Regions from separate parts of the Micromonospora sp. CPCC 206060 genome, predicted to be linked through region 1. Evidence: riboswitches for the same ligand, from Rfam matches in the RefSeq annotation. Region 1 holds a riboswitch; each other region holds the start of a gene.
The links. Region 1 has a riboswitch for cyclic di-AMP ahead of V6U90_RS05440 (C40 family peptidase). Riboswitches for the same ligand answer to the same signal wherever they lie in the genome.

Region 1 (6,860 bases):
TCGCCATCCGCGACAAGTACGACGCGGAGAAGCAGAAGCTGGACACCCTGATCGCCACGCAGGTCAAGCAGGAGCGGGACCTGGCGGCCAAGAAGAAGCAGATCGACGCCGAGATCAAGCGGCTCCAGGCGTCGCTGCCGAAGACCGTGGTGAAGACCACCAAGTGCCCGACCGTGACCGGGGTACTCAGTGCCAAGGCAGCCATCGCGATCAGGACCGCCTGTGCCCAGGTCGGTAAGCCGTACGTTTGGGGTGCCACCGGGCCGGACGCGTTCGACTGCTCCGGCCTCACCCAGTACGCCTACAAGGCGGCCGGGATTTACCTGACGCACTACACGGGAGCCCAGTGGGACGAGGGCAAGCCGGTCAGCCGGGCTGACGCGCGCCCCGGTGACCTTGTGTTCTTCCCCGGCCATGTCGGGCTGTACCTCGGCAACGGGCTGATGGTGCATGCTCCCCGTGAGGGTAAGCCGGTGAACGTTTCGCCGATCAAGTACATGACGCTGAAGGGCTTCCGCCGGGTCACCTGAGCCCCTGACAGCGTGGAAAGGACCCCCGGCCATCGCCGGGGGTCCTTTCACATGACGTGCAACCGGATGTACGGGTTGGCGTCCCCCGGATCCCGGCCCGTGCGCTCCCCGCCTCTGGCCGAACCCGGTGTATGCCGACTGCGACACTGTCGAGCTGCCTGCGCAGACGGAGCGCTCCGTCCGGGCAAGCAACTCGACAGCGCCGGCTTCCGGGTGTGCCAGCGGCATCCTGGCGGCGTCATCCCGATCCAGCCAGGATGACACCGCCAGCCCGCGTGATCCCCGGCCAGTGGCCCGCGTGGTCCCCGGGTCAGGCCGGCGCGCCCACCGCCGACGGGAGCAACTGCACGTCGTCCAGGTTGACGAACATCACCCGGTGACCGAACTGGATCTGCACGTAGCGGTTCTCGCCCCGGATCACCGTCCAGTCGCCCGGCGAGGAACCGTCGAACGTGGTGGCCCGGTAGTACTCGCCGGGCACGACGTTGCCGACGGCGTACCGCTGGCCGGCGGAGAGGGTGTACTGCAACGGCGAGATCGGCTGGTACGGCACGCCGGGCGGATAGGCTGCCGCCTCCGGGTACGCCCGGCCGTACACCGGGATGGTCGCCTTCCCCGGCTTCGGGGTGGCCACCATGCCCACCGTCCACTCTGCGGTCGGCGCGTCCGCCGGGTTGTGGAACCACGCCTTCTGGCCGAGGTACCAGACCGCCGTCCAGTCACCCTGCCGGTCCGCGATGACGTACGTCTGACCGGTCGACGCGCGTGCCCCGTGGTCCGAGATGTGCATCGTGTTCGGGGTACCGTCCGGACGCAGCGCGATGTCGTTGACCAGCGGTGCGTTGTGGTCCGGTGCGCTGCGCAGGATCACCGACGACGAGCCGCGCGGGGTGCACGGCACACCGGCCCGGACGCAGCCGGTGAAGGCCGGCTTGTTGGTGGCGAAGTCGGGCGCGATCCGCACCATGCCCGTCGCCGGGGTGCCGGTGTTGACTTCCGGGGCCTTCATCAGGTCGAAGTAGTGGTCCCAGTCCCAGTACGGCCCCGGGTCCCAGTGCATGCCGCGCACGGTCGACGCGACGGTACCCGGCACGTTGTCGTGGCCGATGATGTGCTGCCGGTCCAGCGGGATGCCGAGCCGCAACGCCAGGTGCCGGACCAGCTTCGCCGAGGTCCGGTACATCGCCTCGGTGTACCAGGTGCCCTGGGCGGCGAAGCCCTCGTGCTCCAGGCCGATGGACTTGGCGTTGACGTACCAGTTGCCGGCGTGCCAGCCGACGTCCTTTGCCTTCACGTGCTGGGCGATGTGCCCGTCCACCGAACGCAGCGAGTAGTGCCAGCTCACGTAGGTCGGGTCCTGGACCAGCTTGAGGGTGGTCGCCCAGGTCGCCTCGGTGTCGTGGATGAGGATGTACTCGATCTTCTGCCGGGCCGGCCGGTCGGACAGGTCGTGGTTGCCGTAGTCGCCGCCACCGAGCTCCTGGTAGGGGGCCGGGATCCACTCGCAGGAGATGTCGAGCGGGCACTCCAGCCCGTCCGGACGCTCCAGCCTGCGCAGCCCGAGCCGGTCCAGCCAGGACCGCTCCGGGGTGATGTCGGCCCGGGCGACGAGGGCCACCTGCTGCCCGTCGTCGGTGCGCCGGCTGACCCCGGTACGGATCGTGTCGTACACCTGGTCGGCGAAGGCCGCCGCCGCGTCGGCGCTGTCCGCGCCCGCGTACCGGGCCACCGCGCCGTACCAGGCGGCCGGGTTGCTGTCACTGCCCGTCGGCCCGGCCAGGCTCCGCTGGTACGACGCCAGCAGGGCGGCGCCACCCCGGATGTTGACGGCCGGCTCGGCCCGCAGCGACTCCTCGGCGGCGCCGGTGAGCCCGGCGGCGGCGTCCAGCGTCTGCAACGACGCGGCCGGCGGTGCCGGACTGTCCGTCCCGGTACCGGCCCGGCTTGGCCGGGAGTCGTCACCGCGCGGGTCCTCGTCACCGGAGTCGTGGTGGTGCCCGGGGAGGGAGAGCACGTACTCGGCGTCGGTGAGGTGCATCGGGCCGAAGCCGCCGCTGGTGCTCGGGGTGCCCGCGTTGGTATCCCAACGGGACTGGAGGTAGGAGACGCCGAGCAGGACGCTCTCCGGTACGCCGTACTCCGCTGCTGCGGCGGCGTACTCCTGCTGCCGGGTCGGGGCGGTCGAGCCGGCGGCCGGGGCCGTCGCGGTGAGTGGGACGAGCGTCGCGGCGCCGGCCACGACGGCGCTGAGCAGGATCCGTCTGCTCGTCGGTACGTTCGGGCGAAGCATCGAACCTCCATTCGGGGGGGGGATGGGTCAGTCCGTCGTCACCCTCGCGCGTGCCGGGACGTTCGTCAACAGATTCCGACGAGACCGGTGCCAGTGAAATTTATCTTCGCTCCCCGTCGGGGGCCGCCGCGTTCCAGAATCGCCGCGTCCCGCCCCCGACCTGTCGAGGAATCGTCACGTCCAGCGGGCCGCCGTGTCGGGTCGAGTGTCCGCCATGTGGATGGAATCGAGGGGTGTCGCAGCTTGCGACCATCCGGCGGCCTTCTCTAGTGTGGTCATTTGTCGAGACGGCAGCAGGTCACCCAGCCCGGGTGGCATCGGCTCGACACCGCCGAATCGCTCGCCTGGCGAGCCGGGGACCCAGTGCACCACCGGGGTGAATCCGCAGTCCTGCGGTAGGGCGCCTCCCTTCCCGCCCGAACCCGTCAGCTAACCCGGTAGGCGGTAGGGGAAGAAGGAGTTAAGGCCTCGGTGGCACACCATGCCCCGCGGTCGACGTCCACCCGACCGGCTCCCGCCGGCCGGCGGACGATCGCACCGCGCCCACGCTGGTCTCGCATATCCACCGCACTCGCCGCCCTCATCGGGTTCGCCGTCATCCTGACCGGCGGAGCCACCGCGGCACACGCCGAACCCTCGATCGCCGAGATCGAGAAGCAGATCGACGAGGACTGGAACAAACTCGAACCGATCATCGAGAAGCACAACGCCACCCGCCAGGACCTCGCCGCCCGCCGCAAGCAGGCCGCCGCGCTCGCCCGACAGATCGAACCTCTGCAACTCCAGGTCGACCTCGCGATGAACAAGGTCAGCGCGCTCGCCGTCCGGGCGTACAAGGGTGAGAACACCTCGGCCCTGAACGCGATGCTCGCCGGCGGCTCACCCACCACGTTCGTCAGCCAACTGGAGATCCTCGACCAGTTCGCCAAGCGTCAGCAGGCGGACATCCAGGCGGTCGTCGAGCTCAAGCGGAAGCTCAGCGCCAAGAAGGAGCCACTGGACGCGCTGGTCGCCCAGCTCACCCGTACCGAAGCCGAGCTGGCCGCGAAGAAGAAGCAGATCAACGCCGAGATCGACCGGCTGCAGAAGCTCCGGATCCAGGTGTACGGCAACGGCGGCGGTGGCCCGCTGCGGCCCGCCCCCTGCCCGGCCACCTACCCCGGCGGCAAGGCCGGCATCGCGGTCAAGTTCGCCTGCGCCCAGATCGGCAAGCCGTACGTCTGGGGCGCCGAGGGGCCCAACTCGTACGACTGCTCCGGGCTCATGCTCGCCGCCTGGGCCAAGGCGGGCGTCTCCCTGCCGCACAACGCCGCCGCCCAGCGGCGAGCGGTGCCGAGCGTCAGCCGGTCCGAGCTACGCCCCGGTGACCTGGTCTTCTACTACAGCGACCTGCACCACGTCGGCATGTACGTCGGCGACGGCTGGCTGGTGCACGCCTCCCAGGCCGGCGAACCGGTCAAGATGAAGCGGGTCGACAACGGACCGATCCACAGCTACGGCCGCCCCGGCTGAGATTCGATGTAAGGAAGGGCCCCTTCTTAACGCTTTCGGTATAGGAAGGGGCCCTTCTTAACGCCTGTCGCCGGTGTGGCTGTCGCTCAGCGGGTCGGCCAGGTCCGCCAGTGCTGCCAGGCCCGGCTCGGTGTCGGGCCGCGCTGCCCCTGGTAACGCGAGCCGTAGACGGCCGACCCGTACGGATGGTCGGCCGGCGACGAGAGCCGGAAGATGCAGAGCTGCCCGATCTTCATGCCCGGCCAGAGCGTGATCGGCAGGTTCGCCACATTGGAGAGCTCCAGGGTGACGTGACCCGAGAAGCCGGGGTCGATGAAACCGGCCGTGGAGTGGGTCAACAGCCCCAACCGGCCCAGCGAGCTCTTGCCCTCCAGCCGTCCGGCGAGCTGGTTGCCGAGCGAGATCACCTCAAGGGTCGAGGCGAGCACGAACTCCCCGGGGTGCAGCACGAACGGTTCCCCGTCCGGTACGTCCACCAACGAGGTCAGGTCGTCCTGCTGCATCGCCGGGTCGATGTGCGTGTAGAGATGGTTGTTGAAGACACGGAACAGCCGGTCCAGGCGTACGTCGATACTCGACGGTTGCACCAGCGCGGGCTCGAACGGCTCCAGCGCGAGATTACCCGCCTCGATCTCCAGCACGAGGTCACGGTCGGAGAGCAGCACGGACACACCTTAGCGAGCCGCCCGGCCGGTACCTGCGTCGGCGTCGGGTCAAATGCCTGGTTGAGTGGGCGTTCGAACGTGTGTTCGATAGAATGAGGGCATGGCAACCTGGTCTGAATTCGCCGCTGACGAGCCCCGACTCGCCGACGGGATCCGCCACCTCATGCAGCAGTACGGGCCAGGTCTCGGCTATCTGGCGACGGTCCGCGCGGACGGTGGTCCCCGGGTGCACCCGGTGTCACCCGTTATCACCGAGGAGGGCCTCTTCTGTTTCGTCATCGACTCGCCGAAGCGGCGCGACCTGGAACGCGACGGGCGGTACGCGCTGCACTCGTTCCCGCCGGAGGAGAGTGACGACGAGGCGTACGTGGCCGGTCGTGCCCGACCGGTTACCGATCCGGCCCGGATCGCCCGCCTCGCCGACCGAGCGCATGCCACGCGGCAGGTCGACTGGCGGCTCTTCGAGCTCACCGTCGATGTGGCGATGCTCGCCCGACGCGGTGGTCAGGGTGATCCGGGCTCGCCGCACTCGCGCCCGGACGTGCAGGTGTGGCTGGATCCGACCGGAGCCGGAGCCGGAGCCGGAGCCGGAGCCGGAGCCGGAGCCGGAGCCGCCGGGCCCACGCCGCCGCCAGTCCGGCCGAGCCGACGTGGGCGGCACGCCCGCCATCCGATTGCGGAGACGCCGGTGCCTGTCCTGGTCCCAGAGACGCCGGTGCCGGCCCCGTGACACGGAGCCGGCACCGGACGGTGGTTGCGTTTACGCCGCGCGGTACGCGTTCCACGCGGTGATCATGCGAGCCGCCTGGCCGGCGGTGAACTCGTACATGCACGAGTCGTACGTGTAGTCCATGAAGTTGTGGATCGGATCGGCACCCGCGGTGGAGCAGGTGTCCCGGCCGGTCGGGCACTGGTAGGCCGGCGACGACTCAGCCGGGGTGTCCGAGACGCTGTCGCCCGAGCCGGAGCAGCCACCCTGGAAGGTGTGGTAGAGGTTCAGCCAGTGGCCGACCTCGTGGGTACCGGTGTCACCCTGGTTGTAGTTGGTGGCGGTACCACTCGGCAGCGACTCGCCCAGCACGACGACACCGTCCATGCTGTCCAGCTTGCGCTTCGGGAAGGTGGCCCAGCCGAGCAGGTCGTCGCTCAGCTCGCCGAGGTACATGTTCAGGACGTTCTTGCCGCCCTGGCGCAGCGAGGTCTTCATCGACCGCTCTGCGCTGGAGCCGTAGACGATCGGGTACCACGCGGGGTTGGTGACCCGGTTGATGCTCTGCAACTGGAAGGCGAAAGCGGTGGGGGCGCCACCGGTCGCGCCGCTGTATGCCTGGTTGAGTACGTTGATCTGCGAGGTGATCATCGAGTCCGGGATGTTGCCACCGGCGCGGGTGCTGTCCCGCTGGATCACGTGCACGATCACCGGGATGGTTACGGTGGCCATGGTGGCCGGACCGGCAGCCTCCGGTCCGTTGCGCAGCGCACGCTCGCGTAGCGCGGCGACCAGGTCCGCGTCACGCTCGCGCACCTGGGCTGCGGTCAGCTCGTTCGGGTCGTGCTTCGCCGTGCCGCCAGCCTTGACCTTGGCGTCTGTATGGGTGTCAGCCGGCGTGGCGCACTCCTCGGCGTGGCCGGCGAGTGCTGCGGCAGCGGGCGTGACGCCCACCGCTGCGGTGCTGAGCAGCAGTGCGAGGGTCGTGGAGGCGACACCAGCGGCACGCCGGGTCAGCAGGTTGGGACGAAGTCCCATGTGGCCCACCTCTTTCTCCGCGGTGCGACCGAGGGTGTGTCGCACCGTGTCCGGGAACGTGGGGGGAACGTTACAACTGATTGATTCATTTGAGAACGGCCATGTGTTGCACCAGT
Region 2 (11,629 bases), on a different contig from region 1:
TCCGGGTGCGGGAGCCAGCGCGCCGGGTGGGGGAGTCAGGGCAGCTTCCCCGGGAGCCAGGGCAGCTCCGGCAGTCACCGTGCGCTCGTCAGGTGACGCGGCTGACGCCGTCCGCCTGACGTCACCCGTACCCGAGAGGAACCGCTGATGCGGAGAAGTCTCGCTGGCACCCTCGCGACCGTGCTCGCCGCCGCGGCGACGGTCGTGGCGGCCCAGCTGACCCTCAGCCCGACCACGCACGCGGCAGCCGCCGCACCCGAGTCGTACTCCTGGAAGAACGTCCGGATCGACGGTGGCGGCTTCGTGCCGGGCATCGTCTTCAACCCCACCGAGAAGAACCTGATCTACGCCCGTACCGACATCGGTGGGCTGTACCGCTGGGAACAGGCCAACCAGTCCTGGACGCCGTTGCTGGACTGGGTCGGTTCGGACAGGTGGGGTTACAACGGCGTGGTGAGCGTCGCCACCGACCCGGTGCAGACCAACCGGGTCTACGCGGCGGCCGGCATGTACACCAACAGCTGGGACCCGAACAACGGGGCCATCATCCGCTCCGCGGACAAGGGCGCCACCTGGCAGGTCACCGAGCTGCCGTTCAAGAACGGTGGCAACATGCCCGGCCGGGGCATGGGCGAGCGGCTGGCCGTCGACCCCAACAAGAACAGCATCGTCTACTACGGCGCCGAGGGCGGCAACGGCCTGTGGCGCAGCACCGACCACGGGGCCACCTGGGCCAGGGTGGCGAACTTCCCGAACGCCGGCAACTACGTCGCCGACCCCAACGACTCCAGCGGGTACCAGAGCCAGAACCAGGGTCTGACCTGGGTGAGCTTCGACAAGAGCACCGGTACGGCCGGCACCGCCACGCAGACCATCTCCGTCGGGGTGGCGGACAAGGAGAACCCGGTCTACCGGACCACCAACGGTGGCACCACCTGGGAGCGGATCGCCGGTCAGCCCACCGGCTACCTCGCGCACAAGGGCGTGGTGGACCCGGTCGGCGGCTTCCTCTACATCGCCACCAGCGACACCGGCGGCCCGTACGACGGCGCCAAGGGGGACGTCTGGAAGTTCAACCGGGCCACCGGTGCCTGGACCCAGATCTCGCCGATCCCGTCCAGCAGCACCGACGCGTACTTCGGCTACAGCGGGCTGACCATCGACCGGCAGAACCCGAACACGCTGATGGTGGCCACCCAGATCTCCTCGTGGCCGGACGCGCAGTTCTTCCGCAGCACCGACGGGGGCGCCACCTGGACCCGGATCTGGGACTGGACCAGCTACCCCAACCGCAGCTTCCGCTACACGATGGACATCTCCTCGGCGCCGTGGCTGACCTTCGGCACCAGCAACCCGAACCCGCCGGAGGTCTCCCCGAAACTGGGTTGGATGAACGAGTCGGTGGAGATCGACCCGCACGACTCGAACCGGATGATGTACGGCACCGGCGCGACCATCTACGGCACCACCGAGCTGACCAAATGGGGCACCGCCGAGCAGTTCACCATCAAGCCGATGGTCAACGGCCTGGAGGAGACCGCCGTCCTCGACCTGATCAGCCCGCCGTCCGGCGCGCCGCTGATCAGCGGGCTCGGCGACATCGGCGGCTTCCGGCACACCAGCCTGGCCGCCGTACCGGCGATGATGTTCACCCAGCCGACCTTCACCAGCACCACCAGCCTGGACTACGCCGAGTCGAACCCGTCGGTGATGGTCCGGGCGGGCAACTTCACCGACGCGGACCGGCCGAACGACAGCCACGTCGCCTTCTCCACCGACGGGGGCGCGAACTGGTTCCAGGGCAGCGAGCCGTCCGGCATCAACAGCGGCGGTACGGTCGCCGCCGCAGCCGACGGCAGCCGGTTCGTCTGGGCGCCGGGCGACTCCGGCCAGCAGGTCGTCCACTCGGTCGGCTTCGGCAACTCGTGGACCGCGTCGACCGGCATCCCGGCGAACGCCACCATCGAGTCCGACCGGGTGAACCCGAACACGTTCTACGGCTTCAGCGGCGGCAAGCTCTACGTCAGCACCAATGGCGGGGCCAGCTTCACCGCCTCGGCCGCCACCGGCCTGCCCACCACCGGCAACGTCCGGTTCAAGGCGATGCCGGGCCGGCAGGGGGAGCTGTGGCTGGCCGGAACCGGTGGACTCTGGCACTTTACCGACTCCGGGGCCACCTTCACCAAGCTCGGCAACGTGACCACGTCCGGCAACATCGGCTTCGGCAAGGCCGCCCCCGGGCAGACGTACCCGGCGCTGTACCTGTTCGGCACCGTCGACGGCACGCACGGCGTCCACCGGTCGGACAACGCCGGTGGGTCCTGGATGCGGATCAACGACGGCCAGCACCAGTACGGCAACGCGGGCGACGCGCTGACCGGTGACCCCCGGGTCTACGGCCGGGTCTACCTGGGCACCAACGGCCGGGGCATCCTGGTCGCCGACCGGCTAGGCGGGCCCACGCCCACCCCGACCGTACCGACCCCGGGCCCGACCACGCCGTCACCGATCCCGACCGAACCGACCCCGGGCCCGACCACCCCGTCACCGGGCCCGACCACGCCACGGCCGGCCGGCGGGTGCACGGCGACGTACCAGGTCACCAACTCCTGGGCCGGCGGCTTCCAGGGCGAGGTGACCGTGCGTAACAGCCACGGCTCGTCGATCGCGGGCTGGTCGGTGACCTGGGCGTTCGCCAACGGCCAGCAGATCGCCCAACTCTGGAGCGGGACCTACACCCAGACCGGAGCGACGGTGACGGTACGCGACGCCGGCTGGAACGGGCCGCTCGCCCCGAACGCCACCACCACCTTCGGGTTCCTCGCCAACTGGACCGGGACGAACGCCGTCCCGGCGATCCTGACCTGCACGACGAGATGACCGTGCGGGACCCGGTGGCCGGCCACGGTCGCCGGGTCCCCCGTGCCTGATCAGGACGGGTACCGTCGGTGCGCCGTCTGCTGACCGGCCGGGGCGCCGGCCAGCCGGCCGCCACGGTGGCCGGCCTGCGGGATGGCCCGTCCGGTCATTCGGACCGGTGGCCCGCCGTCACCGCTCCGACGGACCGGCGTGGTCGACGTCCAGCGAAACCGGGGCGTCCGGCCGGTCGACGTCCACGAACTCGATGTCGTCGACCCGGCGTAGTTCCGGGTCACGGCTGGCCGCCGCTCGCGCGGCCGAGCCGGCGGCCCAGCCGATCGCGGCGCCCAGCACCCCGGCGCCGATGATCCACGCCCAGGGCAGCGCCGGCCGCCGCCCGGCGAGGGCGTCGAACGCCCGGCTGGCCCGGCGCCATGCCTCGTCGGCGGCGGCACCGACCCGGTCGCCGGCCTCGTCGGCCAGGTGGGAGGTGCCCCGTCCGGTCGACCGCGCGGTGTCGCGAAGGCTGTCCCCGGCGGAGTGCACCGCCGAGGCCAGCTGCTGCCAGGCCTGGTCGGTGATGCGCTCGGTCTTGGTCCGGCGGTCCAGCAGGTTGCTCCCGAACATGGCGGTACCTCCTCGGATGCCGACAGCAGCGGCCACTTCGGACAGGGGGCTGTTCGGCGCGGATGTGGTTACGTCCTCCGAGGTGCCCGCGCGGGTTCTGCCGCAAACCCGCGATCACCCAGGGGAGTCGGCCGCGAGCGGGTCAGGTCCTCAGTTGACCACGACGACCGCCACACCACGGGCGAAGTCGTCGTCATCGTTGTCGTCGTCGTCATCCCCGCCACCACCGAACCCACAGGCCAGCACGAGCGCGAGCAACGCACCCACGCCCGCCAACCCCAGCAGTCTCCGCAGCATGAACAGCCTCCCGGGTGAGTGGGTATCCCTTGCCGTCGATGCTAGTCGCCGTACCGGCCGGGCGCTGACGTCGGGGCGAGTCCACCCGGTCCGATCAGGTGGCCGGACCGCCGGGGTGCCCTCCACCACACGGCTGACCGGTGCCCGGCGGGCGGGGGCGTCCGGACATCGCCGGCCCGGCCTGCGGGTGCGGCTGGGGTTCGGCGGCTACTCTGGTGCGGCCGGACGAGTGCTGTCCGGAATGGTCTCAGAACCCCCGGCTGGCCGAAATTTTTGGGGCTTATCATGCTTAATGTCCGTCTTGTGGCACTTCGTGAGGCCCGATTCGGCGAATTGCTCATCCCGGGGGGTGGCGACCGAGGGCGGGGGAGGAATACTCTCGGTCGCGGCCCGCGTACTGATGAGGCGCCCGGTTGCGGGCGAGTGGAGGTGCTCGCGTGAGCCTGTCGATCGTGAAGACTGTCCTGCCCGGTGGGGTCGTTCAGATCTCGCCGCGTGGCGAAATCGATGTCGACACCGCGTACGAGGTCAAGGAAGCTGTCGCCGAGGTGCTGGCGAAGGGCCGACCGGCGCGGATCGAGTTGAACATGCGCCTCGTCACCTTCATCGACTCGGTCGGTATCAGCGCCATGGTCGCCGGTTTCCAGACCGCCGGGGTCAGTGGCGTCAAGCTCGTGGTGACCGAGCCCAGCCGGTTCGTGCACCGGCAACTCTGGGTCACCGGGCTGCTCGGTCTCTTCGGCGCCCCGGAGCCCTACTTCGCTGGCGCCAACGCCGCCGAGGCGAAGACCACCGGAGTCTGAGCCCCCGGGTCCTACCGGCCCCCTGGCGCCACCCCCGGCTGCCTGTCATGCTCATCCTGCCCGGCTGCCGTCGCGGCCGGCACCGGAGCGCGTCGCTGTCCGCCGCCGTCCCGGCACCAGCCGTCGTCCCGGCACCCTGCGGCGGTCGCCCGTACCGGTGCGCGGCCCGGCGGCCCGGCAGTCAGGAGGCACGGTGCGCGGACAGGACACCTTCACCTACACGGTCCAGGCGCGCTGCACCCCGGCGACCGCCTCGGCACTGCTGGCCGACCTGACCCGTCAGGTCGAGCTGCACCCGCTGATCGTCCGGGTCACCCCCCGACCGACCCGCCCGGGGGCCCGGGCGAGCTACATGATCACGGACCGGGTGGCCCTCGGCCCGCTCCGGCTGCCCATCTCGTACCAGGCCGACGTGCTGACCGCGAGCACCGAGGAGGTCGTGGTGGTGGCCCGGCAGTGGAGCGGCACCCGGGTCCGGAACCACGCCCGGATCCGGACCGAGGCGCCGGACCAGGTGCGCATCGACGTGGAGATCAGCATTGCCGCGCCCGCCCCGCTCCTCGGGTACGCGCTGCGCCAGGCCCGGGCGGCGCACCTGTGCCTCGCCGCCCGCCTTGGCGCGGCACTCGACGGCGCCTGAGGCCGCCACCGGCTCACTGCCGGGTGGGGCCCTACCCCCGGGTACGCCGGTGGCCGGCTGGAGTAGCTCCGACCGGCCACCGGGCGCGTCGTCAGTAGACGGAGAGGTGCACGTGGTTGGTGTGGTCGCTGGACGGATCGCCACCCGCCCCGCTGTACGACTTCCAACCGCTGCTGGGCAGCCAGATCTGCTTGTACCAGATCACGTAGAGCACGCCGAGCCGGCTGGCGTTCTTCACGAAGTACGCGGCGAGGTTGTTCCCGTACGTCCGGTCGCCACCGGTGGCCGCCCCGCCGAAGCCGCTCTTCTGCGCGGCGAAGTCGCAGGCCCGCCCCTTCGGGTGTTCCCCCGAACTGCCGTTGCGGAAGCAGGACACGTACCGGGTGAACCCGGCCGCCTTGGCCTGGTTGAGGGCGTGCAGGGTGCGTGGGGTGATGCACCCCGACGTGGTCGGGTCGTTGACGCTGCACGACTCGCTCGGCCAGGAGCCGTCCGGATTGCGCGGTGCCGGCTTGGCCGAGGCCGAGGTGGTGGAGGCGGGACCACTGGATCCGCTGCTGCTGGAGCGGCCGGCCACCAGCAGTGCCCGCTCGGCCTGCTGCTTGCGCTTGGCCATGATCGCGACCTGCTTGCGCTGCTCGGTGACCTCCCTGTCCAGGGCGGTCTTGGCCCGGGTCTGCAGGTCACGGGTCTCCATCAGGTCGCGCAGTTGCCGGTCCTCGTGCGCGGCGACCGCGTCGAGGGCGGCGGCCCGGTCCAGGAAACTGTCCGGTGACCCGCTGCCGAGCAGCGCAGAGATGGTGCCGAGCCGGCCGGTCCGGTACGCCACGCCGGCCATCTCGCCGACCTTGGCGTTGCGGACGGTCAAGTCCGCCTCGATGACCTTGAGCTGGCCGGTCAGTTCCTGCTGGCGTTTGCTCGACTTGTCGAGGGCGGCCTTGGCGTCGAGGAAGCCCTTGCTGGCTGCTTCGAGCTGGGCCCGGAGGGCCGGCGTGCCCCCTTCGTCGTCGGTGCCCGGGGCCGGTGCCGCGAGGGCGGTACCGACCGGAACGGCGGCCTGTGCGCCGGGGACCGGCGCCGTCACGACCCCGAGGGCGAGGGTCGCGGCGAGCAGGGCTGCCATCCGGGCGGTGGTACGTCGTGCGGATATCGGCATACAGATGTCCTTCCGTCAGCCGCCGACCGGGTTAGCTGACGGGTTCGGGACGGAAGATCCCTACCGCTGACGCGGATACACCCCAGGTACGTGGTTCCCCGGCTCGCACGAGGCGATTAGGCGGCGGCCACCGCAGGCGCCGGAGGGCGCCGCCCGGCGGGGGCCGGTGGTGAGCCTACCGGGGTCGGTGGGTACGCCGCAGCGCCTGAATGGGCGCTACGGGCTCTTCCTACCCACTTGTCCGGCATGTTCCGGACAATACCCCTGAAAGATTTAAGGTGCCGCTAAACCCGGGAGATTGACCCCGGTGCGCCTCCGGTGCCGGGTGTCCGATCGACGCCCGATTCATCCCGGCTGTCGACCGTCGGTCCGTCGGTCCCCACGCTGCGGATCGCGGCCTCACCACTCCATCCGACCGCAGGCCCCGGTGGCGGCGCCGGGCTCGATCTGGAGGGTGGCGTGCTCGATGTGGAACTCGTCGTGCAGGGCGGTCCGGGCCGCGGTGAGTACCGTGCCCACCTCGGCGCCCGGGTCGATGGTCAGGTGCGCCGAGGCTACCTCCATGCCCGAGGTCAGCGTCCAGACGTGCAGGTCGTGCACGTCGGACACCCCGGGTACCGCGCAGAGCCGGTCCCGGACCGCCGGGACCTGGAGGTGCTCCGGTGCCGCCTGCACCAGGATCCGGACGGCGGCCCGGCCGAGCCGCCAGGTGCGGGGCAGGATGAAGACCGCGATGGCCACCGCGACCAGCGGGTCGGCCCACCACCAGTCGGCGACCGCGATCAGCACGGCGGCGACGATGACGCCGACCGAGCCGAGCAGGTCGCCGACCACCTCCAGGTACGCGCCGCGCAGGTTGATGTTCTCCTCGGCGCCCGGCCGGAGCAGCGCGAACGCGCCGATGTTGGCGAGCAGGCCGAGCAGCGCGACGAACAGCACCGGGCCGGCGGGCACCTCCGACGGCGTGCCGAAGCGCTGCACCGCCTCGATCAGCACGTAGACCGCCACGCCGGAGAGGAGCACCGCGTTGGCCAGCGCGGCCAGTACCTCCAGCCGGTAGAGGCCGAAGGTCCGCTGCGGGTCGTCGGCGGCGCGCCGGGCGGCGGTGATCGCGGCGAGCGCCATCCCGATGCCGAGCACGTCGGTGAACATGTGCCCCGCGTCGGAGAGCAGCGCCAGCGAGCCGGTGGCCAGAGCGGTCACCGCCTCCACCAGCATCAGGCCGCTGAGCAGGGCGAACGCCGCCCACAGCCGACCCCGGTGCTGGTGGGGGGCGTTACGCGCCTGCCCGTGGTGATGATGACCGCCGCCCACGTACCCACCCTCCCGCCGATGCCCTGCCGCCGCTCCAACCTATGCTCATATTGCTATGTGTTCAACCAACTGACGGTGAATACTTTGTCACTCACTTCGGGTCGAGGGCATGGCAGCCTCCGGGTCGAGGGTGGTGAGCCGCTGGGTGGCCCGGGACAGCGCCACATAGAGGGTGCGTACCCCCGACTCCGAATCCGCCCGGATCTCACCCGGCGCCACCAGCACCACGCCGTCGTACTCCATGCCCTTGGCCTGGAGGCTGGTCACCACCTGCAACCGGGGGTCGGCCAGCCCGGTCAGCCAGGAGGCCACCTCGTCCCGGCGGGGCACCGGCGTGATCACCCCGACCGTCCCCTCCACCTCGGCGAGCAGCACGGCCGTCGCCTCGACGGTCGCGGCGGCCAACTCGGCGGCCGGCACGGTACGTCGCACCGGGGCGACCCCGGTGGCCCGGACCGCCCGGGGCAGCACCAGCTCCGGGTGCACCTCGCGGATCGTCTCGGCGGCCACCGCGAAGATCTCCGCCGGGTTGCGGTAGTTGGTGGAGAGGGTGAACTCGTGCCGCTTGCGCCGGCCCAGCGCCTTGTCCCGGGCCCGGATCAACTCGGCCGGGTCACCGGTCCACGCGGTCTGCGCCGGATCACCCACCACCGTCCAGGACGCCAGCCGGCCCCGACGGCCCAACATCCGCCACTGCATCGGCGAGACGTCCTGGGCCTCGTCGACCACCACGTGGGCGTACTCCCGGTAGTCCTCCGGCCGCTCCCGCGCGGCCTCCCGGGCGGCCCGCTGCCGCTCGGCATGCGTGCTCAACTCCCGGACCCCGCCGGCCAGCTGGAACGGGTCCCGCCGCCGCCGGGCCGGCCGCACGGGCTTGCCCAGCAGCGCGTCCAACTCGTCCAGCAGCGCGACGTCGGCGATCGTCGGCCCCCCGGCGTCCAGCGTCCGGTACGCCTCGCCCAGCGCCCGGATCTCAACGGTGGAGAGGATGCCGCCCGCGTACGACCGCAGCCGCCGCGGGTCGGCCAACCAGCGCAGCACGTGCCACGGGTGCAGTCGGGGCCACCACGCCTTGAGGAACTCCCGGAAGTCCGTCCGGTCGGCCAACTCGTCCTCGAAGCTGCGCTGGTCCGGCAGGCCGCCGATGCGCAGCCGCCGGGCCTGCGTGTAGAGCGCGGCGAAGATCCCGTCGAACCCGGCCCGGCGGACCTCGTTTCGCCGGGCACCCGGTGGCAGTGCCCGGGTCCGGATGGTGTCCAGCTCGGCCCGGGACAACCGGAGCAGCTCACCCCGGTAGAGCAGTCGCAGCTCGGCGGGGGAGTCCGGCACGGCGTCCCGGGCCGCCCGTTCCAGCACCCGGCGCATCCGCAGCGAGCCCTTGACCGCCGCGACCGCCGTCGGGTCGGTCCGGGTCGCGGGGAACCCGGGGAAGAGCGAGCCGAGTGAGTGCAGGGTGGCCGCGTTCTCGCCGAGCGACGGCAGCACCGAAGCGATGTACTCGACGAAGACCGCCGACGGGCCCACCACCAGCACGCCACCCCCGGCGAACCGGCTGCGGTCGGAATAGAGCAGGTACGCCGCCCGGTGCAGGGCGACCGCGGTCTTGCCGGTCCCCGGGCCGCCGGAAACGATGGTCACCCCCGACCCGGAGGAGCGGATCGCCTCGTCCTGTTCCCGCTGGATGGTGGCCACGATGTCCCGCATGCCGCGTCCGGTCGCTCGGGCCAGGGTGGCCAGCAGTGCGCCGTCACCGACCACCCGCATGCCCGGCGGGGCCGCTGCCGGGTCGAGCAGGTCGTCCTCGATTCGGGTCACCCGCTCACCGGCGGACTGGATCATCCGGCGGCGGACCACCCCGAGGGGCTGCTGCGCGGTCGCCCGGTAGAACGCCGCAGCGGCCGGGGCCCGCCAGTCCACCACCAGCGTCTCCGAGTCGGCCCCGCGTACCCCCAGCCGGCCGACGTGCAGCACCGAGGAGTCCCGCAGGTCCAGCCGCCCGAAGACCAGCCCCTCGTGCTCGGCGTCCAGCGCCTGCCGGCGCCGGGCGGCATGGAAGACCATCGCGTCCCGCTCGACCAGCGCCCCGAAGTTGCCCACCCGGGCCAGCCGGTAACCGTCACGCTCGGCGCGCGCGGCCGACTGGCGCAACTCCGCCAGCCGGGCGTACACCCGGTCCAGGTGACGCTGCTCAGCGGCGATCTCCTGTTGCAGCGTGGTCTGATCGGTCAACGCGCAAGCTCCTACCGGATGTCGGCGGCGGGGCGGGGCCGCCGGGCGGCGCCGGGCCGCAGGTCAGGGTGACCTGAAGAGGGTACGGGGCACCGCCCCGACCGCTGTCGGGGTCTTCGCCGATCATGGAGTTATGGTGCCCGACTGGCTACCCTTCGTGGCTTCTGTCACCCACCACAAGTCCATGATCGGCGGGCATGTTGGCGGCCAGCGCCCGGCGTACCACGCCGAGCAGCGCGGCGTTGACCTCGTCGGGGCGTTCCATCATCAGCATGTGCCCGGCACCCGGGCAGACGGTGAGTTCGGTGGTCGGCAGCGCATCCGCGATCGACTCGGCGCAGCGGGGCGGGGTGAGCCGGTCCCGGTCGCCGACCAGCGCGGCAGCCGGGACGTCACCGAGGCGGGCCAGGGTCTCCAACCGGTGCTGGACCCCGATCGACGCCCGGAACCCGCCGATCGAGCGGAGCGAGGCGCGGGCCACCGCCGAGGTGGCCAACCGGATGTCCACCGGATCACACCGGTCACCGAAGAGCAACCAGCGCAGACTCGGCCGCAGCGCCCGCAGCAGGGCACGGGGCGGGCGCCAGGAGCCGCAGCGGGCCAGTACCCCCGCGCCAGCCGTCTCGGCCAGCCGGATCAGCCGGGTGATCCGGGGCGACAGGCCGTACGCGGTGTGGGTGTGCCCCTCGGCAGTGGTGGCCACGAAGACCAGGCCGGCGACCCGGGCGGCGAAGTCCGCCGGATGCCGGTGCGCGTACTCCATGATCGTCATGCCGCCCAGCGAGTGCCCGACCAGCACCACCGGACCGGTCGGGGCGACCTCGGCCAGCACGGCCGCCAGATCGTCGCCGAGCTGTTCCAGGGTGGCCGTGCGCAGGGACATGCAACTGGACCGACCGTGCCCCCGGGCGTCGTAGGTGACGACCCGGGCCGCCTCGCCCAGCGCGGCCCGGACCGGTTCGACCTGCCGGTGCCAGGCCCGCCCGTCCAGGGTCCAGCCGTGCAGCAGCACGACGGTGACCTCGGCGTCGTCCGGACCGGTCACCTCGACGTGCAGCCGTACGCCGTCGGGAAGCCGCACCTCACACTGTTCCGGCATCGCCACCTCCCGTGCGGGCCGGACTTCATCACATCTCAGAAACCCGGCGGTAACCATCGACTACCCGACATCTCATCAGGTGAACCGGGGCGGTGAGAAGATTCGCAGGCGACTTCCCGACCGGCGGGTAGGTCTCCATGCTTATGGGATGTCTTCCCTGTCGCCGACCGGGGCCGTCGTGCCCCCGGGTGGAACCGTCCACCGGCCGGCCGCCGCGCTGGCCGAGTTGCTCGCCGGAAACCGGCGTTTCGTCAGCCGTCAGCCCATCCACGGCCATGATGTGACCGCCGCCGCGGCCACCGCGTCCGGGGATCAACGGCCGCACGCGGTGGTGATCGGCTGCATCGACTCCCGGGTACCGCTGGAGGCGATCTTCGATCAGACCTTCGGCTCGATCTGCGTGGTGCGGTCCGGCGCGCACGTGCTGGACCGGGCCGTGATCGGGTCGGTGGAGTTCGCGGTGGGCCCACTGCACGTACCGCTCGTCGTGGTGCTCGGGCACGAGCGCTGCGGCGCGGTGACATCGACGGTCGAGGCCCTGCGCAACGGCCAGCGGCCCGGCGGCTCGCTCGCCTACCTGGTCAACCAGATCGCTCCGGCGGTGG
Region 3 (11,629 bases), on a different contig from region 1:
GTACGCCCGGCAGCTCGGTGACGACTTCGACCCCGCGCTGGGCCTGGCCGCGGTCGTCATCCTCGGGCTGGTCCTGGCCGAACGCCCGCTGCGGGAGGCCGGTTCGCTGGAGATCCAGGCCGCCAACCTGGCCGTACGGTCGCAGTCCCGGCTGGTCACCACGCACCTCGCCACGGCGGTCGCCGGTCTGCTCGCGCTGGCCGCGCTCAGCGCCGCGCTGACCCTGCCCGCCTGGCCGGTCATGCTGGTCGGTCTGCTGGTCGGCGCGGTCACCGCCGCTGCGGTGCTCGCGCTGGCGAAGCGCCGGTTCACCCCGTCGGCGGCGGGCAGCCCGGTCTCCCGGGCGCTGCACCGGCACGCCCCCGAGTTCCTGCTCTACTTCTCCGCGCCGCCCGGGTCGGAGTACCAGATCACCATGTGGCTGCCCTACCTGGAGCGGATCGGCCGGCCGTTCCTGGTCCTGCTCCGGGAGCCGGAGTTCCTGCCGACGGTGACCGCCGCGACCCGCGCCCCGGTGGTGGTCTGCCCGACGCTGAAGGCGATCGACGAGGCGATCGTGCCGAGCCTGAAGGTGGCCTTCTACGTCAACCACGGCGCGAAGAACAGCCACTGCATCCGGTTCAACCAGCTCACCCACATCCAGTTGCACCACGGGGACAGCGACAAGGCGCCCAGCGCCAACCCGGTCTCGGCCATCTTCGACAAGATCTTCGTCGCCGGTCAGGCCGCCATCGACCGGTACGCCCGCGCGGGCGTGACCATCCCCCGGGAGAAGTTCGCCATCGTCGGCCGGCCACAGGTCGAGTCGATCGAGGTGCGGCGTACCCCGATCGCCGACCTGGCCGCGAAGACCGTCCTCTACACCCCCACCTGGACCGGCCACTACGCCGACGCGAACTACTGCTCGCTGCCGGTGGGCGAGACCCTGGTGACGCGCCTGCTGGCCCGGGGCGCCACGGTGATCCTGCGCGCCCACCCGTACACGTCGCAGAACCCGGAGTCGGCCCGGCAGCTGTCCCGGATCGAGGAGCTGCTCGCCGCCGACCGGGCGCGGACCGGCCGGCAGCACGTCTGGGGCAGCACGGCGGCCCGGGAGCTGACCCTGGTCGACTGCGTGAACCGGTCGGACGCGCTGGTCTCGGACGTCTCCGGGGTCATCTCCGACTACCTCTACTCCGGCAAGCCCTACGCGGTGACCGACATGCTCGGTCTCGGCGAGCGCTTCACCGAGGACTTTCCGCTGGCCCGGGCGGGCTACGCGCTGCACCGTGACCTGGCCAACGTCGACGGGGCGCTCGATCTCCTGCTGGGGGCCGACCCGCTGGCGGAGACCCGCTGGCAGACCCGGACCCGGTACCTGGGGGACTTCCCGGCCGAGGCGTACGCCGAGGCGTTCCTCAGCGAGGCGCGCAGTCATCTGCGGCCGAAGTCCACGCCGCCGGTGCAGCGCGACGGGGCCGCCCCGGCCGTCGTGCCGGCCGGTACCCGCACCGCCGCCGGCTGACCGGAACCGCTGTCGACTGACCGGAACCACTGTCGGCTGGCCGGCACGGGCTGCCGATCGAACTACTGCACGGCGCACGCTGTCGAGCTGCGTGCACGGACGGAGCGCTCCGTCTGTGCAGGCAGCTCGACAGCGTTCCACCACTGTTCATGACGCTGGCTGCTCCGGGGTGCCGCGCACCGCGCGGCACCCCGAGGGACCGGATCAGCCGCAGATCAGGGTCGCGCTGAGCCGCCAGTCCTCGACGTACCCGTCGGGGTCCTCGTGGGCCCAGGCGTTCGACGACCGCATCCCGGAGATCAGCACCTGCGCCCGGTTGTTCTCGTGGATGCTGGACACGTGGATGCCGGCTCCGACGCTGTACGGTTCCTTCCCCGCCGGGCAGGCCACCGGCACGTTCTGCATCGAGGGGCTGACCATGTCCGACAGCCCCCGGACCCGTTCGAGTGCGGCCGGCTTGTTGGCGCAGATCGCGTAGGCCCGCAGATCCTCCTGGCTGTGGGCGACCTTGCCCTGGTCCAGCGTGCGGGCGCGGGCGATGGTGTAGAAGGGGATCTCGGTCGGATCGTTGAAGCCCGCCTCCACCCGGTCGAGGATGAACGCGCCGTCAGTGTTGTAGACCATCGCGCCCGAGCCGAGGAGCTTCTTGGTGCCCGAACACTGGGCGGTGATCTGCATCCGGTGGTAGTCGTTCGTGCCGGTCTTGTCCGCCGCGACCACCTCGTACCCGGAGGGGGTGGTGACGCAGAAGGCCCGCGCGCTGATCTGCCAGTCGCCGGTGTAGTTGGTCGCACCCGTCTCGCGCATGACCACGGTCCAGGTCTTCCCGTCGGCCGACGGGGCGTACCGCTCCAGCCCGACCCGGCCCACCGCACCCGGTGAGGCGGTCAGCCAGGCCTCCCCACCGCTGACGACCTTGCCGGTCGGGCAGTGCAGCTCCACCGTCTTCACCGCGACGCTGTCCGAGAGAGAGATCCCGGAGAGGACCTCCCACCCGGCCGGGGCGGCCGACGCCGGCGTCGCCCCGCTGATCCCGACTGCTCCCAGCACCGCGAGCGCGACGGCCGCACTGCCGAATCCGGCCCTCGAAGAAACTCGCATTCCCGTCTCCCTGTCCCTAGCGGCGATCGGCCCACCGGTCCGGTCGGGCCGATCGCGTGGTTGCTGGGTACAAGGCTGGTGGTGGGCGCTTGGCGTCCACTAACCGAACGCTTGGCGCGGCCGGCTCAGCCCGGCGGAATCAGCGCCCGGAACACCGCCGCCGGGTCCTCGACGTGCGCGTTGTGCCCGAGCCCGGGCAGGGTGACCACCGGTACGCCGTACCCGGCGAGGTGGGCGTCGGTGACCATCGGATCGTGCTCACCCCGGGCCAGGGTCACCGGGCACCGGACGGCGCTGAGCAGCGCGGCCAAATCCGGCGCCCCGACACCGAACGCGGCCGGATCCATGGCGAGCCGCCAACGGCCGTCCTGCCCGACGAGCCCCGGGGCGACCGCCGGGTCCCCCGGATCGAGCAGTCCGGACAGGCCGGCGACCTTCAGGTACCGGTCGGCGGCCTCGTCCCGGGACGCGAACCAGGTCACCGGCCGCTGGGCGAGCTTGCCGGCCCGGGCCAGGTCGTCCCCGGTCCAGACGGTCTTGATGCCCAGCCCGACGACCTGTTCGACGGTGGGTCCACCGGGCCGGACGGCGAGGGCGAGCCCCACCACGCCGCCGAGGGAGTGCCCGAGGACCACCACCCGTTCGGCGGGGTCGAGCAGCTCGGCGACCCGGTCGGCGAGCGCGGTGAAGGAGTAGCCGGGCAGCGGCGCGGCGGCACCGTGGCCAGCCAGATCGGGGGCGAGCCAGCGGTCCGGCCAGTGCCGGTCGAGCAGCGGACGCCAACGGTGCCAGACGGCGCCGCTGCCCCCCATGCCGTGCAGCAGCACCAGCCGGGGCATCCGGGTCTCGCCGGTCGGGGAAGGTTCCGGGTCGGACATGTCGAGCAGTCTGCCACCGGCCCGGGGCACACCGGAACCGCCGGGAACGCCGGTCCCCGGGCGCGCACCGGGCGCCGACCCTGGTGGGTCGGCGCCCGGTGGTGGCGGTGCGGGGAGGAGGACCGCCGGATGGAACGCTGGTACGGCCTCGGGACGGGACGTCAGGCGGAGTAGCCCCGGGTCGCGATCCAGTTCGCCAGGGCGGTCGTGGCCAGCCAGTACGAGGCGGTGGCCGGGTCGGCCGAGTCCGAGATCTGCACGCTGCGCCCGTCGTCGGCGTAGCCGACCACGGCGATGTAGTGCCCGCCGGGGAAGGAGTGCCAGCCGCCCTCGGTGTCGGTCACCGAGCCGGCCACGTTGGCGACGACGGCGTACCCGTTGCTGACCGCCCGGACCACGTCGGCCTGGAGCTGGTCCTTCTGCGCCGACGTGGCGGCACCACCGGGGATCATCCGGGTGCGGTAGAAGTCGGTACCGGTCACGCTGTTGAGCACCCGGGTGGTGTCGTAGGCGGAATCGGTGCCGAACTCGTCGGTGTTGAGCGGGCCGGCGAGCGCGTCCTGGCTGCGCTCGATGCCCCGGACCGTCAGGGCGTTGCGCACCGCCGCCGGACCGCAGTAGTAGTAGGTGGTCTGCGCCTGGTAGTCGACGTCGAGCACCTTCTTCGCGGGCGGCTTCGGCTTCGTCGGCGTAGCCTTCACCGCAGCCTGCCGGACCGGCTTGGCGGCAGCGGACGGGGTACCTGTCGGCGCAGTCGTGGCCGACGCGGTCGGCGCCGGGGTGGTGGCAGCCGACGGGCGGGTCGCCCGGGAGACCCCGCCGGTGGTGGAGTCGTTCCGTTCGGCCACGGCGGCCACCGCCAGGTCGCCCCGGGTGGGCTCGTCGGTACGGGTCAGCAACAGACCGGTGGTCGAGGTGACGGCCAGGACGACAGCCGAAACGGCCGCGACCTGGTACGGGCGACGCGACGCGACGCGCGTCAACTGCTGCTTGAAGCGGTCTTTCACGTGATCCTCCACGGTTGGGTCGCGTCATCGGGGGTATGACGACGCGCCGGGCCCGCCGCTACGGCGACAGGCGGACGGGACGGTGCTGCCGGGAAGACGGATCCACCGATGTCAGGCGCACGCCGACCACACCACGGGGCAGAAGCTCACCGTGGTGCTGCGGGGTCGACCGGGGGGTGCGAAGGGGGAGGTGGTGACCGGGGCCACCGCCGGGGATCCGCCAGTCTCAGCAGCCGAGCGGTCGGATGGCGGCGGGGGTCGGTACGGCGCGACGGGGAGGGCCGGAAAGCGGCGGGGGGTGGTGCTGCACGGGTACGAAACTCCTTCCGATGCCGCCTACCGGGTTAGCTGACGGGTTCGGGCGGGAAGTCTGGCCCTACCGTGGACGTTGTGCTCCACGGATTCACCCCAGAGTGCGGTGGGTCCCCGGCTCGTGCGTGCACGACTCAGCGGGTCCGGCGCAGCGTCGCCCTCGGCGACCGGCAACCACACCGGACCGGGCCGACACTACTGGCCGCTTCTCCTGCTGCCAACCCCTCTGACCTGCCAAAACAGCAAGCCCGCCCGCGATTGGTGACGCATTGTCACCGTGACGGGCACCAATGGGCACGGGTGGCGCCGGAGGTACGGTTCGGGCCGAAAGTGCCCATCCGGCCCATCCGCACGACACAGGTCGGGATCAGGCGACAGCGGGCTGGGCCGACCGGACCCCGGCGGCGAGATCCGCGGCGACGGCGGTGACCGCCTCGACGGCGGCACGCCGGTCCGGGGCGTCCAGCATCGCGCGGACGAAGGCGGACCCGACGATCACGCCGTCGGCGAAGGACGCCACCTGGGCGGCCTGCGCCCCGTTGCTGACCCCGAGCCCCACGCAGACCGGCAGGTCCCCTGCCACGCGTACCCGGGCGACCAGGTCCTTCGCGCCGCCGCCGACCGCGCCGCGCTCACCGGTGACCCCCATCAGCGAGGCAGCGTAGACGAAGCCTCGCGACTCGGCGACGGTCATCGCGATCCGTTCCGGGGTTGAACTCGGCGCCACCAGGAACACCCGGTCCAGCCCGTGGGCGTCGGACGCGGCCCGCCACTCGGCCGCCTCGTCGGGAATCAGGTCAGGGGTGATCAGTCCGGACCCGCCCGCCCCGGCCAGGTCGGCGGCGAACCGCTCGACCCCGTACCGGTCGACCAGGTTCCAGTAGGTCATCACCAGCGCCGGTGCGCCCTCGTCGGCGACGCCCCGCACAGCGGTGAAGGCGTCGGCGGTGCGGGTACCGCCGGCCAGCGCGATCTCGGTGGCGCGCTGGATGACCGGGCCGTCCATCAGCGGGTCCGAGTACGGGATCCCGACCTCGACGATGTCCACCCCGGCGGCGACCATGGCACGCATCGCCGCGACCGAGGTCTCCACGTCGGGGAAGCCGACCGGCAGGTAGCCGATCAGGGCGGCCCGGCCCTCGGCCCGGGCCTGCTCGATGGTGCTACGGACGCTCACTTGGCCTGATCCTCTCTCACCACTGCCGCACCGTCGGAGTCCAGCAGCCCGAAGTACCGGCTGGCCGTGTCGACGTCCTTGTCCCCCCGGCCGGACAGGTTCACCAGGATCACGCCGTCCGGGCCGAGCCGGCGGCCCTCCCGGATCGCACCGGCGAGAGCGTGTGAACTCTCGATCGCCGGGATGATGCCCTCGGTGCGGCAGAGCAGGAGGAACGCCTCCATCGCCTCGGCGTCGGTGACCGGCTCGTACCGGCCCCGGCCGATCTCGTACAGCCACGCGTGGGCCGGGCCGACCCCGGGGTAGTCGAGGCCGGCGGAGATGCTGTGGCTCTCGATGGTCTGGCCGTCGGCGTCCTGGAGGATGAGGCTGCGGCTGCCGTGCAGGACACCCGCGCCACCACCGGTGATCGAGGCGGCGTGCCGCCCGGTCGCCACGCCCTCTCCCCCGGCCTCCAGGCCGAGCAGCTCGACCTCCGGGTCGTCGAGGAAGGCGTGGAAGATGCCGATCGCGTTGGAACCACCGCCGACGCAGGCACAGACCACGTCCGGCAGCCGGCCGACCAGGTCGAGCATCTGCTGTCGGGCCTCCTCGCCGATGATCCGCTGGAAGTCGCCGACCATGGACGGGAACGGGTGCGGACCGGCCACCGTACCGATCAGGTAGTGGGTGTTCTCGACGTTGGTGACCCAGTCCCGCATCGCCTCGTTCATCGCGTCCTTGAGGGTGCGCGAACCGGCGGTCACCGGGATGACCTCGGCTCCGAGCAGCCGCATCCGGGCCACGTTGAGCGCCTGGCGGCGGGTGTCCTCCTCGCCCATGTAGATCACGGCCTCCAGGCCGAGCAGGGCGGCGGCGGTGGCGGTGGCCACCCCGTGCTGGCCGGCGCCGGTCTCGGCGATCACCCGGGTCTTGCCCATCTGCACGGTGAGCAAAGCCTGGCCGAGCACGTTGTTGATTTTGTGTGAGCCGGTGTGGTTTAGGTCCTCGCGCTTGAGGACGATCCGCGCGCCCCCGGCGTGCCGGGCGAACCGGGGCACCTCGGTCAGGATGCTCGGCCGGCCCGAGTAGGTCCGGTGCAGTTCCGCGAGCCGGGCGGTGAAGTCGGGGTCGACGATCGCGGCCCGGTAGGCGGCGTCCAACTCCTCCAGGGCCGCGACCAGGGCCTCCGGTACGAACCGGCCACCGAACCGGCCGAAGTAGGGACCGGACTGGGCGGAGAGCGGCGTCGACGCCGCGGAGACGGGATTGTCCGAGGTCTGGGTCACGCGGTCCTCATCACTGGCTGGTCGTTCGGCGACTCGCTCCCGCCCGGTGGGCGGCACGGGCGCGGCAGGGCGCTCCCGTCGGGGAACCGCCGGCGGCCCGGTCGGCCGCCGCGCTCCGCCGGCCCGGACTGCGGGGTCTTGCCGCCCTGGGCCCGCCTGGCGCGTGGATGACGCACCACCGGATCGTACCGAGACCGGATGACCTGGGATCGACCGGGCGAGGATGACGCCGTACGGACTGGGCGGAACGGGGGATGCCCCGTCCCGCCACCATCGTCAACCCACCGTCATCCGATCTGCCGCTTGAGGTGGTAGCGGTGCACCTCGGTGCTGCCCTGGAGGTTGTTCACGTCCTCCTCGGCGGTGACCAGCTCCCAGCCCTCGGCCCCGGCCCGGTTCAGGTGGGCGATGGCCGTGTCGGCGTAGTCGGTGACATCCCGGCGCGACCCGTCCGGGCCGTACCAGTGGTAGGTGAGCCGCCAGGCCTGTCCGGAGACCTCGCGACGGCGGACCAACAGTGCGTACTCCCAGGCGACCATCCGTCCATTATGGCCAACCATCTACCCACCGTGCGGTCGGGGTTACGACGCGTCGCTCAACCAGCCCGGACGGTACGCCACCGGGTGCCCGGCCGCCACCGGCGGACCGGGGCGGCGGCGGTGCGGTCCGGGGCCGGACCGGGTACCGGCACGGAGCACGCCTGGTGGGCCCGGACCGCCGCCACGAACGCCTCCTCGCGCAGACTGCGGGCCGCCAGGACGGACAGCTCCGCCATCCGCCAGGCATCCCGCTCCCGCTGGACCGCCGCCCGGTGCCGGGCGCGCAGCCGGTCCCGCACCACGGTACGCAGCACGAGTTCCTGTTCGACCGGGTGGCGGCGCGGATCCCAGCCGTTGCGGTGTGCGAACACGTCGCTCAGTTCGGCCACCGACAGCTCGCGCCGCCAGTACGCCGCCATCGCCGCCCGGTGCAGGAAGCGCTCGCGGTCGGCGTACTCGGCCGGGGTGTGCGGGGTCCGGGGGACACCGAACGCGACGGCCCGGACCAGGCGGCGTACCTCGGCGTCGGCCTCGTCGAGCCGGCGCCCGGTCGTTTCGGCCTCACCCTGCACGGCGAGCCACCCGGCCCGATGGCGCCGGGCGGTGGCGGCGGCCCGGTCGGCGGCCACCGCCACCTCCCCGGCGTAGCGCCGCAGGTCCTCCGGCGCCTCACCGACGGGCATCCCGGCCGGTGCCGGCGCCGACTCCGGTGGCGGCTCGGGCACCGGGCCGCGTCGTCCGACCAGGGTGGCGATCACCACCATCGCCAGCACGGTCAGGGCCGACCAGATCGCCACCGCCTGCGGCACGTCACGCAGGAAGTGGTAGAGCAGAGCGTGCATCATCTCGACACCTCGGGAGTGGTCAACGCGATTCGGGGACGCGGCCGGCGCCCCTGCGTGGACGGACGGGGCCGGTTACCGGCACCCGGCAACGGGGCGCACGGTGTCGGGCACAACCTGGGACGGTCGCTGGCCGGTCGTGGCGCGCGACGGTCAGGCCAACTGCAACCGGCAGCCGACCGGCGGGGCCCGCTGGCCCCGGACCGTGCGCGGACCGGTGTCGACGGTGCACCGGACACCGGTCGGCACGACCCGGCCGGCCGACGCCGGCTCTGCTCCGAGGTGGACCGCGGGACGCACGTCGGACACCGCGCGGTCATCGTCCACATCCGCTGCCGGACGCTCGGCGGTCGCCCTGGACACGTTGTCGGCTGACACAGCGTTGGCTGACACAGCGTCGGCTGACACAGCGTCGGCTGACACAGCGTCGGCTGACACAGCGCCGGACGGCATGCCGCCCGTCACCGCCGGGACGGCGGCCCGGGTGGCGCCCGGGAGCGGTGCGGCACCGGCGCCGACGGCGAAGACCACCCAGGCCAGGGCCAGGGCTGCGATCAGGCGCGCCGAACGGCACACCACCCACCACGACGGGCGGACGGGTGCAGCGGGGTTCACCCCTACAACCTACCTCCTGCCGGACCGGTACGCAGCGTGAGAGATGGAAGTATTGCCATGTCCGGCGGTCCGGCGGCGGGGTACGAGCAGTCGCATCATCGGGTTCTCCACGAACCGGTGCAGCGCTGCGGCGAGTAGGAGGTTGAGCAGCAGGAAGCCGACCGCGGCGGCCGGCCCCTGCCAGCCCGGCAGGCCCTGACTCCGGCCGGCGAACTGGAGCACGGTGGAGATGACGAAGACGTGCACCAGGTAGTACGCGAAGGAGACCTCACCCAGCCAGACCATGCGCCGGGAACGCCACGGCGACCAGCTACCACGGACGTCGGCGTCGGCGGCAGCGGCGATCACCAGCAGGTAGACCGGCGCCAGCAGGGCGGCCCAGAACTGGGCCGGGATCCAGGTGCTCGCCGCCACCCAGGTCACCACGAAGATCACGCTGGCCACCGGCAGACCCGGACCGCGCCACCGGCCCCGGATCATCAACTCGGCGGCGGCCACCCCCATCCAGAACTCCAGCGACCGGACCAACGGGAACACCTGGGTGAACCACCAGCGGCTCTGCTCGGGGACCAGTTCCTGTCCCGGCCACAGCGCCAGGATGAGCAGTGGCACGGCGACGACGACGCCGACCAGGACCCCGGCGCGTACCCGCCGGAGCAGCGGGAGCACCAGCGGCAGGCAGAGGTAGAAGAACAGCTCGCAGGAGAGCGACCAGCTCACGGTGTTGACGCTGTAGAAGTAGCCACCGTGCGGGATCCAGGCCTGGACCAGGAAGAGGTTCGCCAGCGCCACCTCCCAGTTGATCTCGATGGCCAGGTACGTCCAGAGGAGCAGGACGGCCGCCCAGAGCACCAGGTGGTTGGGGTAGATCTTGGCCAGCCGGCGGCGCCAGAAGTCCCGGCGCCGCTGCCCCGGGCGGGCCGACCAGACCAGGACGAAGCCGCTGAGGATGAAGAAGAACTGCACGCCGGAGAGGCCGAGGGTGAACAGCCAGCCGACCACGGCCTGGTAGTCGGGCTCGGCGATGATCCGCATGGTCCCGATGTGGAAGCCGAAGACCAGCATCGCCGCGATCCACCGCAGGCCGGTCAGCGAGGGCAGGTTGCTCCGGCGGGTGCTCGCCGGAGCCGCTGCCACGGTCGTCTCGTCGGGATTCTGCCGAAGCGACTGGATCGGGCCCATGGGCGGCCACCCTAGCCGGAACGGAGCGGGGACCGCCCACCCGTCCCGCCGTACGGGGTACCGGTCACCCGGCAGACACCACCGGTTGTGGGTCGCCGGTGACCTCCCCGGGCGTCGGGAAGGCGTACCGGGTGGCGTGCTCCGGGTCGGCGGGGTCGATCTGCCGCAGACCCGCATCGGCGAGCCGCTTGTTCACCTCGTCGAGGTGCTCGCGGACCAGTCGGGCCTCCTCGTCGGTGACCCGGCCCCGGTGCGGCCGGCCCGCGTACTCCAGGGTCCCGTAGTCGATCTTCTCCGTCGACTTCCGGGTGGTCTTGGCCGGCCGGACCCGCTCGGCGGTACGTAGCAGCTGCGCCATCGGTACGTCGGTGGCGAGCGAGTCGAACTCGCTGGCGGTCAGCACCACCCGGCGGGGCTCGTCGTCGTGCTGGTCGTGGATCTCCACCACCGCGATGTCCAGCGCGGCGTCGTCGATGCTCTCCACCTCCACCGGCCGCGCGTCCAGGCGTACCGGCCCGGCGACCAGGTCGGGGTGTTCGAGTACGACGATCTTGACCACCTCGTCCTCGGGCGCGATGACCTGGCCGCTGAAGTCGGAGACGTGGACGGTCTTCTTACCCATGCGCGGAACTTCTCCTATCGGGGTGGGTTTCTGCCGATCAGCAGACGAACCTACCCGACAGGTGTGCGAAAGAAGGTGTCAGGTCACCGGGGTGTCGACCGGCGAACCGACCACACCCGACCTGCTCCGATCCGGCATCCACCCCGGACGGTCAGCCGAACGGCTGCCCATCACCGACCGATCGTTGACGACCGGCCCGCCACGTGTTCTCATCACGATCCAATAGAAACTTTCATATTTCCATGGATGGATCGGAGACAGCGATGTCCGTGTTCCGTCGTACCGCGGTTGTCGCGGCGATGGCCCTCACCGTGGGGGCACTCGGCGCACCACCGGCCTCCGCACAGCCCCTGGTCGAGGTCGCCAGCCTGCCCACCGCCGCGGTCGCGCTCGGCGACAGCTTCATCAGCGGTGAGGGCGCCGGGTCGTACACCCCGGTGACCGACCTCAACGGGGTGGCCCAGTCCTTCCCGGGCTGGTCGGCACCGAACAGCAACGCGTTCTTCTGCCACCGCTCGGCCAACGCCTCGCTGCACCGGGCCGACCTGCCCGGCATCCAGGCCCGGTTCAACCTGGCCTGCT

Region 2: it holds a riboswitch for cyclic di-AMP, as region 1 does, so the genes downstream of both, V6U90_RS01400 (coiled-coil domain-containing protein) here and V6U90_RS05440 (C40 family peptidase) in region 1, are expected to answer to the same signal.
Region 3: it holds a riboswitch for cyclic di-AMP, as region 1 does, so the genes downstream of both, V6U90_RS14425 (C39 family peptidase) here and V6U90_RS05440 (C40 family peptidase) in region 1, are expected to answer to the same signal.

The regions. Positions count from the first base shown of each region.
Region 1 covers NZ_JBAKHU010000004.1:8,105-14,964, reverse strand. Annotated here, with positions in the region: gene V6U90_RS05450 (C40 family peptidase) at 1-530, shown strand, start outside; gene V6U90_RS05445 (N-acetylmuramoyl-L-alanine amidase) at 841-2,820, opposite strand; cyclic di-AMP (ydaO/yuaA leader) riboswitch at 3,140-3,279, shown strand; gene V6U90_RS05440 (C40 family peptidase) at 3,292-4,332, shown strand; gene dcd (dCTP deaminase) at 4,419-4,997, opposite strand; gene V6U90_RS05430 (pyridoxamine 5'-phosphate oxidase family protein) at 5,098-5,727, shown strand; gene V6U90_RS05425 (zinc metalloprotease) at 5,758-6,744, opposite strand.
Region 2 covers NZ_JBAKHU010000001.1:301,546-313,174, reverse strand. Annotated here, with positions in the region: gene V6U90_RS01425 (cellulose binding domain-containing protein) at 148-2,880, shown strand; gene V6U90_RS01420 (hypothetical protein) at 3,049-3,486, opposite strand; gene V6U90_RS01415 (hypothetical protein) at 3,637-3,783, opposite strand; gene V6U90_RS01410 (STAS domain-containing protein) at 4,221-4,586, shown strand; gene V6U90_RS01405 (SRPBCC family protein) at 4,780-5,226, shown strand; gene V6U90_RS01400 (coiled-coil domain-containing protein) at 5,318-6,382, opposite strand; cyclic di-AMP (ydaO/yuaA leader) riboswitch at 6,387-6,515, opposite strand; gene V6U90_RS01395 (cation diffusion facilitator family transporter) at 6,782-7,696, opposite strand; gene V6U90_RS01390 (HelD family protein) at 7,784-9,925, opposite strand; gene V6U90_RS01385 (alpha/beta fold hydrolase) at 10,074-11,024, opposite strand; gene V6U90_RS01380 (carbonic anhydrase) at 11,173-11,629, shown strand, end outside.
Region 3 covers NZ_JBAKHU010000018.1:52,695-64,323, forward strand. Annotated here, with positions in the region: gene V6U90_RS14410 (CDP-glycerol glycerophosphotransferase family protein) at 1-1,504, shown strand, start outside; gene V6U90_RS14415 (hypothetical protein) at 1,709-2,605, opposite strand; gene V6U90_RS14420 (alpha/beta fold hydrolase) at 2,731-3,483, opposite strand; gene V6U90_RS14425 (C39 family peptidase) at 3,645-4,502, opposite strand; cyclic di-AMP (ydaO/yuaA leader) riboswitch at 4,809-4,952, opposite strand; gene trpA (tryptophan synthase subunit alpha) at 5,170-5,979, opposite strand; gene trpB (tryptophan synthase subunit beta) at 5,976-7,247, opposite strand; gene V6U90_RS14440 (hypothetical protein) at 7,535-7,786, opposite strand; gene V6U90_RS14445 (hypothetical protein) at 7,843-8,631, opposite strand; gene V6U90_RS14450 (hypothetical protein) at 8,782-8,928, opposite strand; gene V6U90_RS14455 (acyltransferase family protein) at 9,253-10,425, opposite strand; gene V6U90_RS14460 (hypothetical protein) at 10,490-11,047, opposite strand; gene V6U90_RS14465 (hypothetical protein) at 11,311-11,629, shown strand, end outside.